One region of the Janibacter cremeus genome, then DNA from elsewhere that is predicted to be linked to it. Evidence: predicted binding sites of a transcription regulator. Region 1 holds the regulator's gene; each other region holds the start of a gene.
The links. Region 1 encodes LexA, which represses DNA repair genes until DNA is damaged. Its sites were predicted from a motif close to TCGAACANNTGTTCGA; they were not measured.

Region 1 (6,132 bases):
GCCGACAACGACTACGGCCACCCCACGCCCTCCGCCCTCGCCTGGGCCGCGAGCCACGCCTCCCGGACCCTGCGCACCGACGTCCACGGTGACATCGCGGTCCTCGACGGGCCCAGGGTCGTCACCGAGAGGCCCGGGTGAGCCCGTAGCGTCAGACGGAGGCGGGCGTGGCCGTCGCGGCGGAGGCGACGAGCGCCTCGAGCGTGGCGGCGACGGCCGGCACCTTGAGCAGGTCCTCGGTCGTGACCGCGTGGATCCGGCGATGGCTCGTCGGGTCCAGCGGACGGATGACGACGTCGGGGTTGGAGGTCGCCGCGCGGATGAGGTCGGGGATGAGCGCCACCCCGAGACCGGCGGCGACGAACCCCTGGACGGCGACGTAGTCCTCGGTCTCGAAGGCGACCTTGGGCGCGAATCCCGCGTTGTTGGCGATCTGCAGCAGGTGCCCGCGACAGCGGGCGCACCCGGCGATCCAGTCCTCGTCGGTCAGGTCGGTCATCGAGACGACCTCCTGCCCGGCGAGCGGGTGGTCGTGGGGGAGGGCGACGCGGACCTCCTCCTCGAGCAGGGGGTGGACGGCGAAGCCCTCGAGGTCCTCGCCACGGGCGATGTCGCTGCCGTCGTAGGAGAAGGCGACGGCGAGGTCGACCTCCCCGGAGCGCAGCGCGGCGATCGACTCGGGCGGCTCGGCCTCGGCGAACTGCACCGACAGGTCCGGGTACTGCCTGCGCACCGCGGCGAGCGCGCGGGGGACGAGCGTGACCGAGGAGGAGGGGAAGGCCATCAGGCGGACCCGACCGGAGCGCAGCCCGGCGATCGCGGCGACCTCCTCCTCGGCGGCGTCGAGGGCGGCGAGCACGGGGGCGGCGTGGCGGGCCAGGACGCTGCCGGCCTCGGTCAGGCGCACGGAGCGACCGACCTTCTCCACGAGCACGGTGCCGGTGCGCTGCTCGAGCCGCTTGACCATCTGGGAGACGGCCGGTTGCGAGTAGCCGAGGGCGAGGGCAGCGGCGGTGAAGCTGCCCTCCTCGGCGATGGCGCGCATCACGCGCAGCCCTGCGGCGTCGATCATGCCGCCATGCTAAGCCGTGGGTGGTGGATCAGGGGTCCGGCTACGTCGCATACTGGGCGGGTGATCGAGGACATCGCCCGCGTGCTGTCGGCAGGACCGGCGCTGGTGCTCACGGGCGCCGGCATGTCCACCGACTCCGGCATCCCCGACTACCGCGGCCCGGACGGCCAGCGGAAGGTCACGCCCATGCACCTCTCGGAGTTCGTCGCCAGCAGCGAGGCGCGGCGGCGCTACTGGGCGCGCAGCTTCGTCGGTTGGCGCCGCTTCCACGCGGCCCGGCCCAACGCGGCGCACCATGCCGTCACGCGCCTGCAGGAGCTCGGAGCGGTGGGCCCGCTGATCACGCAGAACGTCGACGGCCTGCACCAGGCCGCCGGCACCCGCGAGGTCGTCGAGCTGCACGGCAACCTCGTCGACGTCGTCTGCCTCACCTGCGACGCGCGGGTCGCCCGTCCCGTCCTCGACGAGCGGATGGCCGCGGAGAACCCCGGCTTCGACGTCGACAGCGACGAGATCCGCCCGGACGGCGACGTGCGGCTCGACGCCGTGGACGTCGAGCGGTTCCGGGTACCGATCTGCACCTCGTGCGGGCAGGACACGCTCAAGCCGGACGTCGTCTTCTTCGGGGGAGCGGTGGACAAGCCGAAGGTCCAGCACTGCTTCGACCTGACCGACCAGGCGCCGAGCCTGCTCGTGCTCGGTAGCTCGCTGCAGGTGATGTCCGGGCTGCGCTTCGTGCGCCGGGCGGCCAAGCGCGGGATCCCGGTCGCGCTGATCACCCGGGGGCCGAGCCGGGGCGACGACCTCGTCGACCACCGCGTCGACGGGGAGCTGGCCGACTCCCTTCGCTCACTGACGCAGTCGTTGGACCGGGTGGCCGCGAGCGCCTGAGGTGGTCAGCGCAGCGCGGCCCTGACGACCTCGGGGTCGGGGTTGGTGTGCACCTCGTCGCCGATGCGCACGGTCGGGACGGTCTCGTTGCCGCCGTTGACCGAGCGGACGAAGGCGGCCGCGTCCTCGTCCGCCCAGATGCTGACCCAGGCGGCCTTGTCCTTGTCCTTGCCCAGGGCGCCGCGCAGGCGCAGGCAGAACACGCACCCGGGGCGCCAGTAGATGACGACGGGGAACTCGCTGCGCCTCGCCTCGACCTCGGCGTGGCCCGGCCCGCCGCGGCCGTTGAGCGGGGAGAGCCACCACGCGAAGACGAGGACGACGACGAACAGCACGACGTTGGACCCCTCGCCGGTGCGCACTCCCTGTGCCGCGAGGACGATGCCCGCGACGAGCAGGGCCAGTGCGGATCCCCATCTGCGCATGGGGCGATTGTGCCTCAGAGGCTGCGCAGGACCGCCGTCACCTTGCCCAGCACGGTCGCGTGGTCGCCGTCGATCGGCTCGAAGGCCGGGTTGTGGGGGAGCAGCCAGACGTGGCCGTCCTTGCGCTTGAAGGTCTTGACCGTCGCCTCGTTGTCGAGCATCGCCGCGATGATGTCGCCGTTGTCGGCGTCGGGCTGCTGGCGCACGACGACCCAGTCGCCGTCGCAGATGGCCGCGTCGACCATCGAGTCGCCGACGACCTTGAGCAGGAAGAGGGAGCCCTCGCCGACGATCTGCTTCGGCAGCGGGAAGACGTCGTCGACGAGCTCCTCGGCGGTGATCGGCACACCGGCGGCGATCTCACCCAGGACCGGCACGTAGCTGGCCTCGGGCCGCTCGTCGCCGGAGCCGGTGATGTCGACGTCCTCGTCCTGCGCGGTCGCACCACCACGCATGCCGCCGAAGTCGGCGGTGTCGGCGATGACCGCCTCGGCGTCCGCGTCGGGGGAGATGACCTCGATCGCGCGGGGGCGGTTGGGGTCGCGGCGCAGGTAGCCCTTGCGCTCGAGGGAGGAGAGCTGGTGGGCGACCGAGCTGGGGCTGGTCAGGCCGACGAGCTGCCCGATCTCGCGCAGGCTCGGCGGGTAGCCGCGGGTCGCGACGGCGGTGCGGATAACCTCGAGCACCTTGCGCTGGCGGGCCGTGAGGCCGTCGCCGGAGTCCCGCTCCGGGAGGTGGCGCACGGTGCTGTCGCCGCCGCCGGAGTCCGTGCTCGTGTCCTTGCCGCTGCCCTTGCTCATCTCGACCCTTCCGTCCGTGTCACCAGCGTTGTCGGTGGTCGCTGGTCAACTTCTCGGTAGTGGAGACAGTAGGACGATCGAACAGGTATTTCAAACATGTGTTCGAGCGTGTTGTTGATCTTCTTCGAACATCCGTGCTAGACATCGTACAGACGTTCTATCGAACACCGGTTCGAGGGAACACGCCACGAGGAGGACCAGATGACCGCACTCACCGTCACCCACGGCGCGCCGGTCGGTGCGCCCGCAGTCCGACCGACCCGCACCCGCCACCTGCACTCCGTCCCCACGGGCGACGCGGTCGCTGCCCCGGCGAAGGGGGCGGTGCGGCTGACCCGTCGCGGTCGCCTCACGATGACCCTGACGACGCTGGCGGTTGCCTCCGTCGCGGGCGCGGGGATGGCCTTCGGTGGCCCCGCGGCCACGCCGCAGGAAGTCACCGTCGAGCAGGGACAGACCCTGACCTCGATCGCCGCCGTCGAGATGACCGGCGTGCCGACCGACGACGCGATCGCGCAGATCCGGCAGGCCAACGACCTGGCGACCAGCCACGTCCACGCGGGGCAGACCCTGGTCATCCCCACCCCCTGAGAACCTCCCGGGCCCATCGACCCAGCCCGGGCCGGCCGTCGGCCACCTCCGCATGCCGGAGGTGGCCGACGTGCGTGTCAGGGGGGTCGGTCGAGGTGCCGCAGGGGGTTGGTCGAGGCGTCGCGGTCGCGGGTGCCGGCGAGCTGATCCCCGGTATTCCGGCCCTGTGCGCAGGGCGGTGACCGCTCACCGACGGCGCCACGCCGGGGACTTGCATCCGTTGTGTGACAGGGGTCTAATGGTCACTACATCTAGTGGTTACACAGATGTCATTCGTCCACATCTAGTACACAGGATGAGTTCGGTTCTCCACAGGATTCGGGGAATCGTCCCCATCCCGTCCACCGTTTCATCCACAGGCACACCCCTACGAACCGAGAGGAGTCGGCCATGCACTGTCCCTTCTGCCGGCACACCGACTCCCGGGTCATCGACAGCCGGACCACCGACGACGGCAGCGCGATCCGCCGCCGCCGCCAGTGCCCGGAGTGCTCCCGGCGCTTCACCACGCTGGAGAGCGCGAGCCTGTCGGTGACCAAGCGGTCGGGTGCTGCCGAGCCGTTCAGCCGGGCCAAGGTGCTCGCCGGTGTCCGCAAGGCCTGTCAGGGCCGCCCGGTCACCGAGGACCAGCTCGCCCTGCTCGCCCAGCGCGTGGAGGAGAGCATCCGCTCGCAGGGCAGCGCCGAGATCGACGCCCACGAGGTGGGCATGGCGATCCTGCCGCCCCTGCGGGACCTGGACGAGGTCGCATACCTGCGCTACGCGTCCGTCTACCAGTCCTTCGAGTCGCTCGAGGACTTCGAGGCGGCCATCAGCGCCCTGCGCCGCGAGCACGCGACCGCCACCGAGGGCGCCACCCCATAGACCCCGGGTACCGATACGCGATTGGGCTGTCGGTACCCGGTGCAAACGTAAGAACCGTACACACGGATCGAGGAGAGAAGAGCATGACCGAGACCGCCGGCAAGTCCAGCGCACGTCGCGGCTCCCGCACGAACAAGGGGCTGACGATCGAGCGCATCCACACCACCGAGGGCGTGCACCCGTACGACGAGGTGACGTGGGAGAAGCGTGACGTCGTCCAGCAGAACTGGAAGACCGGCGCGACGATCTTCGAGCAGCGCGGGGTCGAGTTCCCCGACTTCTGGTCGTTGAACGCCTCGACGATCGTGACGACGAAGTACTTCCGGGGCGCCCTGGGCACCCCGGAGCGCGAGACCGGTCTGAAGCAGCTCATCGACCGCGTCGTGCTCACCTACGTCAAGGCCGGCAAGGACAACGGCTACTTCGCCACCGACACCGACGCCGAGATCTTCGAGCACGAGCTGACGTACGCCCTGCTCCACCAGATCTTCAGCTTCAACTCCCCGGTGTGGTTCAACGTCGGCACGCAGAGCCCGCAGCAGGTCAGCGCCTGCTTCATCCTCTCCGTCGACGACTCCATGGACTCGATCCTCAACTGGTACAAGGAGGAGGGCTTCATCTTCAAGGGCGGCTCCGGCGCCGGCCTGAACCTCTCCCGTATCCGCTCCTCCAAGGAGTTGCTCTCCTCCGGTGGCACCGCCTCCGGCCCGGTCTCCTTCATGCGTGGTGCCGACGCCTCCGCCGGCACGATCAAGTCCGGTGGCGCGACCCGTCGCGCGGCGAAGATGGTCGTCCTGGACGTCGACCACCCGGACATCGAGGAGTTCGTCGAGACCAAGGCCCGCGAGGAGCACAAGATCCGTGCGCTGCGTGACGCCGGCTTCGACATGGACCTCGGCGGCGCGGACATCACCTCCGTGCAGTACCAGAACGCGAACAACTCGGTGCGCGTCAACGACGAGTTCATGCGTGCGGTCGAGGACGGGACCGAGTTCGGTCTGAAGTCGCGCACCGACGGCTCGGTCATCGAGAGCGTCGACGCCCGCGAGCTCATGGGCAAGATCGCCCAGGCCGCGTGGGAGTGCGCCGACCCGGGCATCCAGTACGACGACACGATCAACGACTGGCACACCAACCCCGAGTCGGGTCGGATCACCGCGTCGAACCCCTGCAGCGAGTACATGTCCCTGGACAACTCCTCCTGCAACCTCGCCTCGCTGAACCTGCTGAAGTTCCTCGGCGACGACGACACCTTCGACGCCGAGCGCTTCCAGAAGGTCGCCGAGCTGGTCATCACCGCGATGGACATCTCCATCTGCTTCGCGGACTTCCCGACGGACCCGATCGGTGACACCACGCGCGACTACCGCCAGCTGGGCATCGGCTACGCCAACCTCGGCGCGCTGCTGATGGCGACCGGTCACGGTTACGACTCCGACGGCGGTCGTGCCCTCGCGGCGTCGATCACCTCGCTGCTCACCGGTGCCTC
Region 2 (6,132 bases), 890 kb from region 1:
GCCACCGCCCACCGTCCGCATCGCGGACAGGCCCGTCCGGGGCCCGAGCCCAATTGGGGGTTCGGGCCCCGGACAGTATCCTTGCGGCCATGCACATTGGACTCTTTGGTGCCACCGGCCAGGTCGGATCCGTCATGCGTGAGCTGCTCGAGGAGCGGGACTTCCCCGTGACCTCGATCCGCTACTTCGCCTCCGCGCGGTCCGCCGGGTCGACCCTCCCGTGGAAGGACCAGGAGGTGACGGTCGAGGACACCGCCACCGCCGACTTCTCCGGTCTGGACATCGCCCTCTTCTCCAACGGCGGCTCCTCCAGCAAGGAGTACGCGCCGCAGGTCGCGGCCGCCGGCGCGATCGTCGTCGACAACTCCAGCGCCTGGCGCAAGGACCCCGAGGTCCCGCTCGTCGTCTCCGAGGTCAACGCCGACGACCTGGCCGACACCCCCAAGGGGATCGTCGCCAACCCGAACTGCACGACCATGGCCGCGATGCCGGTCCTGAAGCCGCTCCACGACGAGGCGGGGCTGGTCTCCCTTCGCGTGGCCACCTACCAGGCCGTCTCCGGCTCCGGTGGCAAGGGCCTGGAGGAGCTGGACAGCCAGCTGCGCGCCGGCTACGCCTCGGGCGACCCCAAGGACCTCGCCACCGACGGCGACGCGCTCACGCTGCCCGAGCCGCAGGTCTACGACGCGCACATCGGCTTCAACGTCGTGCCGGTCGCGGGCGCGGTCGTCGACGACGGCAGCCTCGAGACCGACGAGGAGCAGAAGCTGCGCAACGAGTCGCGCCGCATCCTGCACATCCCGCAGCTGCGGGTCTCCGGCACGTGCGTCCGGGTCCCGGTCTTCACCGGTCACGCCCTTGCGGTCCACGCCGAGTTCGACCGGGAGATCACCCCGGAGCAGGCCACCACGATCCTCGAGGGCGCGCAGAACGTCGTGGTCACCGAGGTGCCCAACCCCCTGCAGTCGGCCGGCAAGGACGACGTCTTCGTCGGTCGCATCCGCGTCGACCAGGCCGCCCCCGAGGGCAAGGGCCTCACCTTCTTCGTCGCCGGTGACAACCTGCGCAAGGGCGCCGCGCTCAACGCCGTGCAGATCGCCGAGGAGCTGGTCGCCCGCAAGGGCTGACACCCCGCGTCACGCGCCGAAGGACCCGCATCTCCCACCGGGGGGTGCGGGTCCTTCGTCGTCCGGATCGTGACCAGCGTCTCCCCGGGCGGGGGCGAGGAGTATTGTTGGTGGTCATGCGGACGGATCTCCTCCTTCTCTGCCGCGGCGAGGCCTGACAGACGGCCACCTCGTCGCGGAGTTCGTGGTGCCGCCCCACCCACTGACGTGACGAAGGACAACGCATGATCCACCCCCAGCAGTCCACCCGGATGCCGATCCAGAAGTACATCCCCTTCCAGGACCAGATCGCCGTCGAGCTGCCCGACCGCACCTGGCCGGACAAGGTCATGACCCAGGCGCCGCGCTGGTGCGCGGTCGACCTGCGTGATGGCAACCAGGCCCTCATCGACCCGATGGACGCCGACCGCAAGATGGCGATGTTCCAGCTGTTGGTCCGGATGGGCTACAAGGAGATCGAGGTCGGCTTCCCGAGTGCGAGCGAGACCGACTTCAACTTCTGCCGCCAGCTGATCGACGGGGGACACATCCCCGACGACGTGACGATCCAGGTGCTCACCCAGTGCCGTGACCACCTGATCGAGAAGACCTTCGACGCGATCGCCGGGAGCAAGCAGGCGATCGTGCACTTCTACAACTCGACGTCGATCGTCCAGCGCCGGGTGGTCTTCAACACCGACCAGGACGGCATCATCGACATCGCCCTGCAGGGCGCGCGGCTGTGCAAGAAGCTCGAGGAGACGGTCCCGGACACCAACGTCTACTACCAGTACTCGCCGGAGTCCTACACCGGTACCGAGCTGGACTTCGCCGCCCGCATCTGCAACGCGGTCATCGACATCATCGACCCGACGCCGGACCACAAGATGATCATCAACCTCCCGGCGACCGTCGAGATGGCCACGCCCAACGTCTACGCCGACTCCATCGAGTGGATGAGCCGCAACCTCGACCGGCGCGAGTCGATCATGCTCTCCCTGCACCCGCACAACGACCGCGGCGAGGGCGTCGCCGCAGCGGAACTCGGGTACCTGGCCGGCGCCGACCGCATCGAGGGCTGCCTCTTCGGCAACGGCGAGCGCACCGGCAACGTCGACCTGGTCACCCTGGGCATGAACCTCTTCAGCCAGGGCATCGACCCGCAGATCGACTTCTCCCAGATGGACGAGATCCGGCGCACCGTCGAGCACTGCACGCAGCTGCCGGTTCACCCGCGCCACGCGTGGGGTGGCGACCTCGTCTACACGGCCTTCTCCGGGTCGCACCAGGACGCGATCAAGAAGGGCTTCGACGACATGCAGCGTCGGGCCAAGGAGGCCGGGACCAGCATCGACGGCATCGACTGGGGCGTGCCCTACCTGCCGATCGACCCGCACGACATCGGCCGCGACTACGAGGCGGTCGTGCGCGTCAACAGCCAGTCCGGCAAGGGTGGTGTCGCCTACCTGCTGCACTCCGAGGTCGGCCTGGAGCTGCCGCGGCGCCTGCAGATGGAGTTCTCCGCGGTCGTCCAGCGCAAGACGGACTCCGACGGCGGCGAGATGAGCGGTCTGGCCCTGTGGGAGGTCTTCAACGACGAGTACCTGCACGGTGAGGACAAGGACGGCTGGGGCCGTTACCAGCCGGTGCGCACCACGCTCATCGGTGAGGACGACGGCCTCGACCGCATCGAGGGCCACATCCTCGACCGTGGCCAGGAGGTCGCGATCTCCGGCAGCGGGAACGGCCCGATCGCGGCCTTCCTCGATGCCATCGAGCCGCTGGGCATCGACGTGCGTGTCCTCGACTACGCCGAGCACGCCCTCTCCGCCGGTGGCGACGCCCGCGCGGCGTCCTACGTCGAGTGCGCCGTCGGCGAACGTGTCCTCTGGGGCGTCGGCCTGCACGACTCGATCGTCAAGGCCTCGCTGCGCGCCATCCTCTCCGCGGTCAACCGAGCCGAGCGCGATGCCGAGGTCGCCCAGGTCTGAGGGGAGCGTCGAGGGCGCTGCCCTGAGGTGCGACGGAGGAGCCTCGAAGGCGCTGCCCTGAGGTGCGACGGAGGAGCCTCGAAGGGGGCCGGGTCACACCCGGCCCCCCTTCGTCGTCCCCGGGTCGGGCCGGTAGGGCATGACCTGAACCGGTCGCGGTAGGTCGTCGGTGGTCGACAGGCCTCAGCGCACCCCCGCCACCCGGTACTGGATGGAGATCCGGGGACCGACCGCGGCGCTCGTCTTGGGCACCGCGTGCTCCCAGGTGCGTTGGCAGGCACCGCCCATGACGGCCAGGTCGCCGTGCCCGAGGGAGAGGCGCTGGGAAGCACCGCCGTCCCGTGGCCGGAGGGCCAGGTGGCGGGCGGAGCCGAGGGAGACGATCGCGACCATCGTGTCGTCGGTGCGACTGCGGCCGATCCGGTCGCCGTGCCAGGCGACGGAGTCGCTGCCGTCGCGGTAGAGGCACAGGCCGGCGGTGACGAAGGGCTCCCCGAGCTCGGGGGCGTAGTGCGCGGTGAGCCGCTCGCGCATCTGCGTGAGCAGCGGGTGGGGGAGCGTCTCGCCCGCGGAGTAGAAGCGGGTCAGCCGCGGCACGTCGACCACCGAGTCGTACATGGTGCGTCGCTCCGCTCGCCACGGCACCTCGTGCAGCAGCGTCGCGAGGACGTCGTCGGCGCCGCACGCCCACCCGGGCAACAGGTCCACCCACGCGCTGCCGTCGAGGTGGCGCCGGTGACGCGCCTGCAGGTCGCCGAGCGTCGGGGCGTCGGCGGTGTCGAAGAGCGAGGACTGGAGCGCCTGCATGAGGCCAGCGTAGCAGTTGCTCGAACGCCTGTTCGAGAACCGCAGCGGGTGTGGGGGTGCGTGTCGCTGGGAATCGCGGCGACAATGGCTGAGAATGGACCGATGCCCCTCTACCGCGACTCCGGGGTCGTGCTGCGCACCCACAAGCTGGGTGAGGCCGACCGGATCATCACCGTGCTCACCCGCGGGCGCGGCAAGATCCGGACCGTGGCGAAGGGGGTGCGCCGCACCAGGTCGAAGTTCGGCGCCCGTCTCGAGCCGGGGATGCACGTCGACCTGCAGTGCTACGAGGGACGCAACCTCGACACCGTGACCCAGACCGAGTCGCTCGACGCCTGGGGCGACGTCCTCGCGCGGGACTACCGACGCTGGACCAGCGCCGCCGCGATCCTCGAGACCGCCGACCGCCTCACCGAGGAGCACGAGCCGGCCGTGCAGCAGTACCTGCTCCTCGCCGGGGCGCTGCGCTCCCTGGCCCACGACGAGCACGCCCCCGAGCTCGTGCTCGACGCCTACCTGCTGCGGGCCCTCGCGGTCGCCGGGTGGGCGCCGAGCTTCCACGACTGCGCCCGCTGCGGCGAAGGGGGCCCGCACCGCGCCTTCCACGTCGCCTCGGGCGGGGTCCTGTGCCGCAGCTGCCGCGTGCCCGGCTCGTCGGCGCCCGCACCCGAGACCCTCGACCTGCTCGCAGGGCTGCTCACCGGGGACTGGGTCATCGCGGACGACTCCCAGGAGCGGCACCGCCGCGAGGGGTCGGGCCTGACGGCCGCCTTCCTCCAGTGGCACCTCGAGCGCGGGGTGCTCTCCCTCCGCCACGTCGACCGCACGCACGTCGACCGCGCCCAGGTCGACCGCACCCCACCGCAGAGGACCGGATGAGTCGCTACGCCACCCCCTTCGCCCACCCGAGCGGAGCCACCGCACCGCCGGTGCCCGCGGACCTGGTGCCCGGCCACGTCGCCGTCGTCATGGACGGCAACGGACGTTGGGCCAACCAGCGCGGGCTCCCGCGCACGAAGGGCCACGAGGCGGGGGAGGGGGCGCTCCTCGATGTCGTCGCCGGCGCTCTGGAGATCGGCGTGCAGCACCTGTCGACCTACGCCTTCTCCACCGAGAACTGGCGGCGCTCGCCCGACGAGGTGCGCTTCCTGATGGGCTTCAACCGCGACGTCATCCGCCGCCGGCGCGACCAGCTGCATGCGTGGGGCGTGCGGATGCGCTGGGTCGGGCGACGGCCGAAGCTGTGGGGCTCGGTGATCAAGGAGCTCGAGATCGCCCAGGAGATGACCAAGCACAACGACGCGATGACGTTGTACTTCTGCGTCAACTACGGCGGGCGTGCCGAGATCGCCGACGCCGTGCGGGGGATCGCCGCGGACGTCGCCGCAGGGCGGCTGAAGGGCTCGCGGATCGACGAGCGGACGATCGCGCGCTACCTCTCCGAGCCGGACATGCCGGACGTCGATCTCTTCCTGCGCAGCTCGGGGGAGCAGCGCACGAGCAACTTCCTGCTGTGGCAGTCGGCCTACGCCGAGATGGTCTTCCAGGACACCCTGTGGCCGGACTACGACCGCCGTCACCTGTGGGAGGCGATCGAGACCTATGCGGGACGGGAACGGCGGTACGGCGGGGCCGTGGACGCGCCGACGGACGACCCGGCTACGCGCGGTCGCTGACGGACGCCTCCGTCGACTGCCGGGCGCAGTGGGCGCAGCAGTAGAAGTGGCCGTCGACCTCGGTCCCGTGGCCGATCACCTTGCACCCGCAGTGCTCGCACTCGGGTGCGACCGCGTGGATGGCGCACTCGAAGCAGTCGAAGGTGTGCCGCGAACCCGCCGCCACCACCTCGAAGCTCTTGTCGTAGTCGTTGCCGCAGACTTCGCACTGGGCCATGGGTCCGTCCTCCTCTGATCGGATGAGGAGGACCTACCCGTGACCGGTGCGTCGAAACGGCCGGACGTGCTAGGTGGAGCGGCGGACCGTCGATCGAGCCGCGGCCTGCACCCGGTCCGGGACGACGCGCCGGACCCAGGAGCTGCGGGCGAGCCGGTGCGCCGGCCCGCTGTCGAGGACCCGTCCGAGCGCCCGTGTGCTCGGTCCCGGAGCAGAGGTCGCGGTCCCCTGTGGTCGGGGAGCCCGCTGCGCACGCTCGAGCTGCCGCTGGGTGCGCTCGAGCTCCCGCTGCGCCTGCTTCAGCTCCTGCTGCAGTCGTCGTCCTTCGGTGCGCA
Region 3 (6,132 bases), 400 kb from region 1:
AGGTCGTGACGGATCGGGTCGATCGCGCTGATGCCGAGCAGGTGGTTGACCAGGCTGCCGGCCCCGGAACCACGGGCGGCCACCCGCACCCCGGCCTCGACGATGAGGTCGACGACCTCGGCGACGGTGAGGAAGTAGGTCGGGTAGCCCAGTGCCGCGATGACGTCGAGCTCGTCCTCGAGGCGCTCCTCGACCTGCCGGAGGGTGCTCGGCGAGGCGTCCGGGTACCGCGTGCCGATGGCCGCCCGGCAGCGCTGCGCGAGCACTGCCTGCGGGTCGTCGTCGGGACCCAGGCCGAGCACCCGGGCCTCGGGCAGGTGGACCCGGCCGATCCCCAGGTCCTTGCGATCGTCCTGGGCGCACTCGAGGGCGGTGCGGGTCGTCGTCGCGAGGAGTGCCTCGGCGCGCTGGCGCGGACCGGCACAGCCGAAGCCACCGGCCCCGCCCCCGAGCGCGGTCGTCACCCGGTGCGCGGACGCGGCCATCGTCGGGGTGTCGGCGAGGTGGCCGGCCTCGGTGACCCGGTCCAGGTGGCGGGTGTCGAGGACGACGAGCCGACGGGTCGCGTCGAGCACGTCGGCGACGACCGCGTCCTGCGGGTGCAGGTGGCGGGTCGCCGCGGTGAGCACGGCCGGGGTGCCGGTCGCGTCGGCCAGCCCGAGCAGGTGCGCAGCGTGCCCGGTCGAGGCGGGTGACCCGGGTGGGCCGCCGTGGTCGACGACCTCGATGGCGACGGCCCCGGCGGGCAGCAGGCGGCGCCATGCCGCGAGACGCTCCCGGGCGATGTCCGGCCGACGGTCGAGCAGCGCGGCGCCGACGTCGGAGCCCGGGCCGAGCAGGACCAGCAGCGGTGCCGGCTCCGCGGGGTCGGGGGTGCTCGCGTGCCGGGCGATCATCTGCGGCTGCGCGACCGCGTCGCCCCGCTCACCGGTCAGGTGCACCTCGCTGACGAGGCGGCAGAGCCGCGCCCACCCGACACCGTGCGGGACGCCCGCACCGGCCCCTCGCGCCAGCACCGTGACGCGGGGGTGCCGGGGGTCCACCTCGGCGCCCCCTCGCACCGGCGTGCGAAGGGGGCGGCCCCGCCGCTGTGCCGGACCCGGCCGGGGACCGACGGCCAGGTCGACCCCGAGCACCGGCGCCACGCCGGCCGCGCTCGCCGCCCGGACGAAGCGGACGGCCCCGTAGAGCCCGTCCCGGTCGGTCAGGGCGAGCGCGGGCTGGCCGAGCTCGACCGCCCGGGCGACGAGGTCCTCCGGCGTGCTCGTGCCGTGACGGAGGGAGAAGCCCGAGGCCACGTGCAGGTGGGCGAAGCTCATCCACGCCCTCCCTGTCCGCTCAGCACGGTCAGCACAGTCGAGTCACCGGTGACGGGGACCGGGGGCAGGCCGAGCAGCCCCGCGACGAGCTGGACGAACTCCTCCCCCTGGCGCAGCAGGTCGTCGACCTCGCGCACGCTCATCGGCGCCCCGCTGCGCGCCTCGTCGGACAGCACGGCCCCGAAGAACTGCGCCCACTCGGTCAGCTCGGGCGCCACCCGCGGGAGGAGGTGCCACACGTCGAGCGGGCCGGACCCGGTCGCGCACGCCCGGCCACGGACGGCGAGGACCGCAGCGGCGGCCCGGAGCACGGCCAGCCGGGTCCCGGCGCTGCGCCCGTGCGCCGTGCGGGCCCAGTGCGCGCTCGCCAGGCTCTCGGCGGCGGCGGAGAGCAGGTGGACCGCGCCGTCGACGCGATCGGGGTGCAGGAGCGGTGCGGCAGCCATCGTCACCACCACCTCAGTCCTGCGTCCGCAGCAGCAGCCAGACGGGCCCAGCGGAGACGGCGGGCCCAGCGGAGACGGCGGGCCCAGCGGAGACGGCGGGCCCAGCGGACACGGCAGGCGTGACCGGAACGCCGTCGACGCCGAGGTCGTAGACCCCCGGCGCACTGCTGCGCCCACGGCTGGCCGTCACCCGCCACACGTCCCGGGCGAGCGGGACCTGTGCCAGCGGCTGCTCGGTGGCCGACCGCCACCACGGGTGCCGCTCCTGCCAGTGGGCGATGACCTCGGTCACCCGGTAGAGCCGGCCGCGCCACAGGAACTGCTCCGGCGCCCCGCACCGGTCATCGGGCTGTCCCTCCACGCCCATACGCTGCGGATCGCCCACCCGCACCTCGATGGTCTCCTCCACGAGCCGGACCATGATCAACTCCATCCTCTCGAACACCTGTTCGAACAACAGTAGACCGAGGGGATGACACCGCGTCAAGCACGAGCCACGTAGGCTGGCTCCCGATGGCTCCGAGGAGCGCGGGAGACCGCTGCGCCTCCCCCCCCTTCGCGACTGGAGAACACGTGCCGCACCCCCTGGACCGGGCCGACCTGCGTACGCGGGTCCAGACCCGTCTGGACGCCGAGCTCGACCGCTGGGTGGACGAGCTCGCCGAGATCGGCCCCGACGTCGCCGATCTCATCGACCCCGTGCGCACCCTGCTCGAGGGCGGCAAGCGGCTGCGGGCCGGCTTCGCCTACTGGGGCTGGCGGGCCGCCGGGCAGCCCGACGACGAGGGTGCGGTCACCCTCGCCGCCGCGATGGAGTTCTTCCAGGCCGCCGCACTCATCCACGACGACGTCATGGACGACAGCGAGACCCGCCGCGGCAAGCCGGCGATGCACCGCACGCTCGCGGACGCCCACGGGCACCGCGGATGGCACGGCGACGCGGACCGCTTCGGCACCGCGGGTGCGATCCTCGCCGGCAACCTCTGCCTGGGCTGGTGCGACGACCTCTTCACCGACTCCGGGCTGCCCGCCCGGTCCCTGGCCGCCGCCCGGCCGACCTTCGAGAAGATGCGCGGTCAGCTCATGGCCGGGCAGTTCCTCGACATCGTCACCTCGATGCGTCCGTGGCACCTGCTCGACGACGCGGAGCGCATCGAGCGCTCGCGCCACGTCATCCGCTACAAGAGCGCCCAGTACTCCGTCGAGCACCCGCTCCTCATCGGCGCCACGGCCGGCGGCGCCTCGGAGGAGGACCTGCGGGCGCTCTCCCGCTACGGGCTCGCCCTCGGCGAGGCCTTCCAGCTGCGTGACGACGTGCTCGGGGTCTTCGGCGACCCGGATGCGACCGGCAAGCCGGCCGGGGACGACCTGCGCGAGGGCAAGCGCACCGTGCTGATCGCCCGGGCGCTCGTCGGGGCCGACGAGACCACGACGAGCCGGATCGAGACGTGGCTCGGATCCCCCGATCTCGGCGAGGCGGAGGTCGAGTCCTTCCGTGCGCTGCTCGTCGACACCGGCGCACTCGAGGGCGTCGAGACCGACATCGCGAAGGGGGCGGACACCGCCCGCGCAGCACTGGCCGAGGCGTCCGGGCTGGCTCCCGACGCGCGCGAGCTGCTGGCCGAGCTGATCGACGTCACGACCGCGCGCAGCACCTAGTCACGGCTGCGTCGCGCCGCCCGAGGTGTCAGAGGGCCTCTTCCATGGCCCGGCGGCGCACCTCGGTCTTCGCCCCCTGCCGGATGGCGCCGATCGGCGTGCCCCCGACCAGGCGGTCGTCACGGGTGAACATCCACTCGACGATCTCCTCGTCGGTGAAGCCGCCGTCCGAGAGCACGGTGAAGGTCCCGCGCAGCTCCGGCAGCGGCCCGTCCTCACCGATGAAGTCCGCCGGTACGGAGAGCACGTTGCGCTCGCCGCGGCGCACCGCCACGAGGTCACCCTCCTTGAGCATCCGGCGCACCTCGGTGATGCGCACGCCGAGCTGCTCGGCGATGTCAGGAAGGGTCAGCCACACGGGCTCGGACGGCGCGGACGGCTCGGTGGGGGAAGCATTCTCTGGCGTGTCGTTCACGCCGCACAGTCTGGCAGAGCGGGCGTCGGGAGCGGTTCCCGAACCCACTCGCTGCAGGAATCCGCGCACATTCCGCAATTTTTCGGTACCGTCGCCACTGCAACCACATACGCCACATGGCTCACAGGTGCCCCGCAGACGTCACGGCACCTCCCCTGACCGCACCACCGGGCGCGCCCGACGCCCCCGACATCGGAGTCTCCCTTGGTCCTGCCGCTCTTCGTCCCCGTCCCGGCCACCCCTGTCGCCCCGGCGCTCGACCTGACCGCCGGAACCACCGAGACCACCATCAGCGCCGAAGGATCCAAGCAGCACACGGTCCGCTCCGGCGAGACCGTCTACGGCATCGCCCAGCGCTACGGCGTCTCCCCCACCGCGCTGCTCTCGCGCAACGACCTGCGGAGTGAGGAGTTCATCCACCCCGGGCAGCAGCTCGTGGTGCCCCAGCGCGCCGGCTCGACGGCGCGCGGGGGCGCGACGCCCTCGCGCTCCGGGTCCACCCGCACCTACACCGTGCGCAGCGGGGACACCCTCAGCGGCATCGCCGCCCGCCACGACATGAGCCTGGACCGCTTGCGGTCGCTGAACGGCCTCGGCAACGGCTTCATCCACCCGGGCGAGAAGCTGCGCGTCAGCGGGACCCCGGCCAGGCCCGCCAAGCGTTCGACCAGCCGTCCGGCGGCCTCGTCCTCGTACACGGTCCGCGCCGGGGACACCCTCAGCGGCATCGCCTCCCGCCACGGCATGAGCGTCACCCGCCTGGCCAAGCTCAACGACGTCTCCACCGGCAAGCACATCTACCCCGGCCAGGAGCTGAAGGTCACCGGATCGACGAAGGGCCCCACCCCGACGAAGGAGAACACCTTCTCCGGGCGCACCTACGCCGACTCGATCGTCGCCGCGGCCGACGAGAACCGCGCGATCCTCGCCGGGCGCTCGGTGCCCAGCCGCACCGAGACCCGGGAGATCATCACCCGCATCGCCCGACAGCACGGGGTCGACCCCTCGCTCGCGCTGGCGGTCTCCTACCTGGAGTCCGGCTGGGACCAGCGGCAGGTCTCCGTCGCCAACGCAGTCGGCGCGATGCAGATCATCCCGGCCTCCGGCGAGTGGACCTCCTCCCTGGCCGGTCGTGACCTCGACCTCCTCGACACCGAGGACAACGTCACCGCGGGAGTCCTCCTGCTGAAGGTGCTCACCCAGCAGGCCTCCTCGACCGGTGACGCGATCGGCGGCTACTACCAGGGGCTCGCCTCGGTCGAGGCCAACGGCATGTACGCCGACACCGAGCGGTACGTGGCCAACGTCAAGGCGCTGCGCAAGCGCATGTGATGGAGGGCGAAGGGGGCGAACCTACACTTTGGGCGTGACCACGGCATCCCATCCCCTCGTCGGCGAGGTCGTCGACGGGCGGTACCGCGTGCTGCGGCACCTCGCCGACGGTGGCATGGCCACCGTCCTCCTCGCCACCGACACCCGTCTGGACCGTGAGGTGGCCCTGAAGGTCATGCGGCCCGACCTCGCCGCGGACCAGACCTTCGTCTCCCGGTTCCGTCGCGAGGCGCGCTCCGCCGCCCGGCTGAGCCACCCCAACGTCGTCCCGGTCTACGACCAGGGCGAGGACGACGGCCGGGTCTTCCTCGCGATGGAGTACGTCGAGGGACGCAGCGTCCGCGAGCTCGTCGACGCCGAGGGTGCCCTGACGCCGCGCGCCGCCCTGGACATCATGACGGCGGCCCTCACCGGGCTGACGGTCGCCCACGACGCCGGGTACATCCACCGAGACGTCAAGCCGGAGAACATCCTCATCGCCGACAACGGCCAGGTGAAGGTCGCCGACTTCGGGCTCGCCCGCGCCGTCACGTCGCAGACGACGACCGCCGACGACGGGGTCCTCTACGGCACCGTCGCCTATCTCTCCCCCGAGCAGGTCGAGCGCGGCATCGCCGATGCCCGCAGCGACGTCTACGCCGCCGGGCTCGTCCTCTTCGAGCTGCTCACGGGCACCCGGGCCATCGAGGGCGAGTCGCCGATCCACATCGCCTTCCAGCACGTCCACGGCGGGGTCCCGGCACCGTCGGAGCGGGACCCGGACCTGCCGGCGCCGCTGGACGACCTCGTCGCCCTGGCGACCCACCGTGATCCCGACGAGCGACCGCGCGACGCCGGCGAGTACCTCGACGCCCTCCGGGCCGCCCGGGACGAGCTGACCCCGGGGCAGCTCGACCGCCGCCCCTCGCCCACCGCGACCGGTGCCGCCGCCGGGGCCGCGACCCTGGCCCACCCCCGCCCG

Region 2: a site for LexA is predicted at 3,925-3,940, ahead of O9K63_RS06185 (alpha-ketoglutarate-dependent dioxygenase AlkB). Genes of this name have one in related genera too.
Region 3: a site for LexA is predicted at 2,203-2,218, ahead of O9K63_RS03895 (DUF6504 family protein). Genes of this name have one in related genera too.

The regions. Positions count from the first base shown of each region.
Region 1 is NZ_CP115184.1:446,211-452,342, forward strand. It holds gene O9K63_RS02045 (ComEC/Rec2 family competence protein) at 1-141, shown strand, start outside; gene O9K63_RS02050 (LysR family transcriptional regulator) at 152-1,072, opposite strand; gene O9K63_RS02055 (NAD-dependent protein deacetylase) at 1,133-1,963, shown strand; gene O9K63_RS02060 (glutaredoxin domain-containing protein) at 1,969-2,388, opposite strand; gene lexA (transcriptional repressor LexA) at 2,403-3,188, opposite strand; gene O9K63_RS02070 (LysM peptidoglycan-binding domain-containing protein) at 3,390-3,779, shown strand; gene nrdR (transcriptional regulator NrdR) at 4,170-4,643, shown strand; gene O9K63_RS02080 (vitamin B12-dependent ribonucleotide reductase) at 4,727-6,132, shown strand, end outside.
Region 2 is NZ_CP115184.1:1,334,614-1,340,745, reverse strand. It holds gene O9K63_RS06195 (aspartate-semialdehyde dehydrogenase) at 90-1,127, shown strand; gene leuA (2-isopropylmalate synthase) at 1,352-3,097, shown strand; gene O9K63_RS06185 (alpha-ketoglutarate-dependent dioxygenase AlkB) at 3,281-3,904, opposite strand; gene recO (DNA repair protein RecO) at 4,007-4,783, shown strand; gene O9K63_RS06175 (isoprenyl transferase) at 4,780-5,580, shown strand; gene O9K63_RS06170 (hypothetical protein) at 5,564-5,797, opposite strand; gene O9K63_RS06165 (sulfotransferase family 2 domain-containing protein) at 5,867-6,132, opposite strand, start outside.
Region 3 is NZ_CP115184.1:846,072-852,203, reverse strand. It holds gene O9K63_RS03905 (DNA polymerase III subunit alpha) at 1-1,319, opposite strand, end outside; gene O9K63_RS03900 (SAV_6107 family HEPN domain-containing protein) at 1,316-1,765, opposite strand; gene O9K63_RS03895 (DUF6504 family protein) at 1,779-2,198, opposite strand; gene O9K63_RS03890 (polyprenyl synthetase family protein) at 2,339-3,424, shown strand; gene O9K63_RS03885 (Rv2175c family DNA-binding protein) at 3,453-3,839, opposite strand; gene O9K63_RS03880 (LysM peptidoglycan-binding domain-containing protein) at 4,044-5,171, shown strand; gene pknB (Stk1 family PASTA domain-containing Ser/Thr kinase) at 5,206-6,132, shown strand, end outside.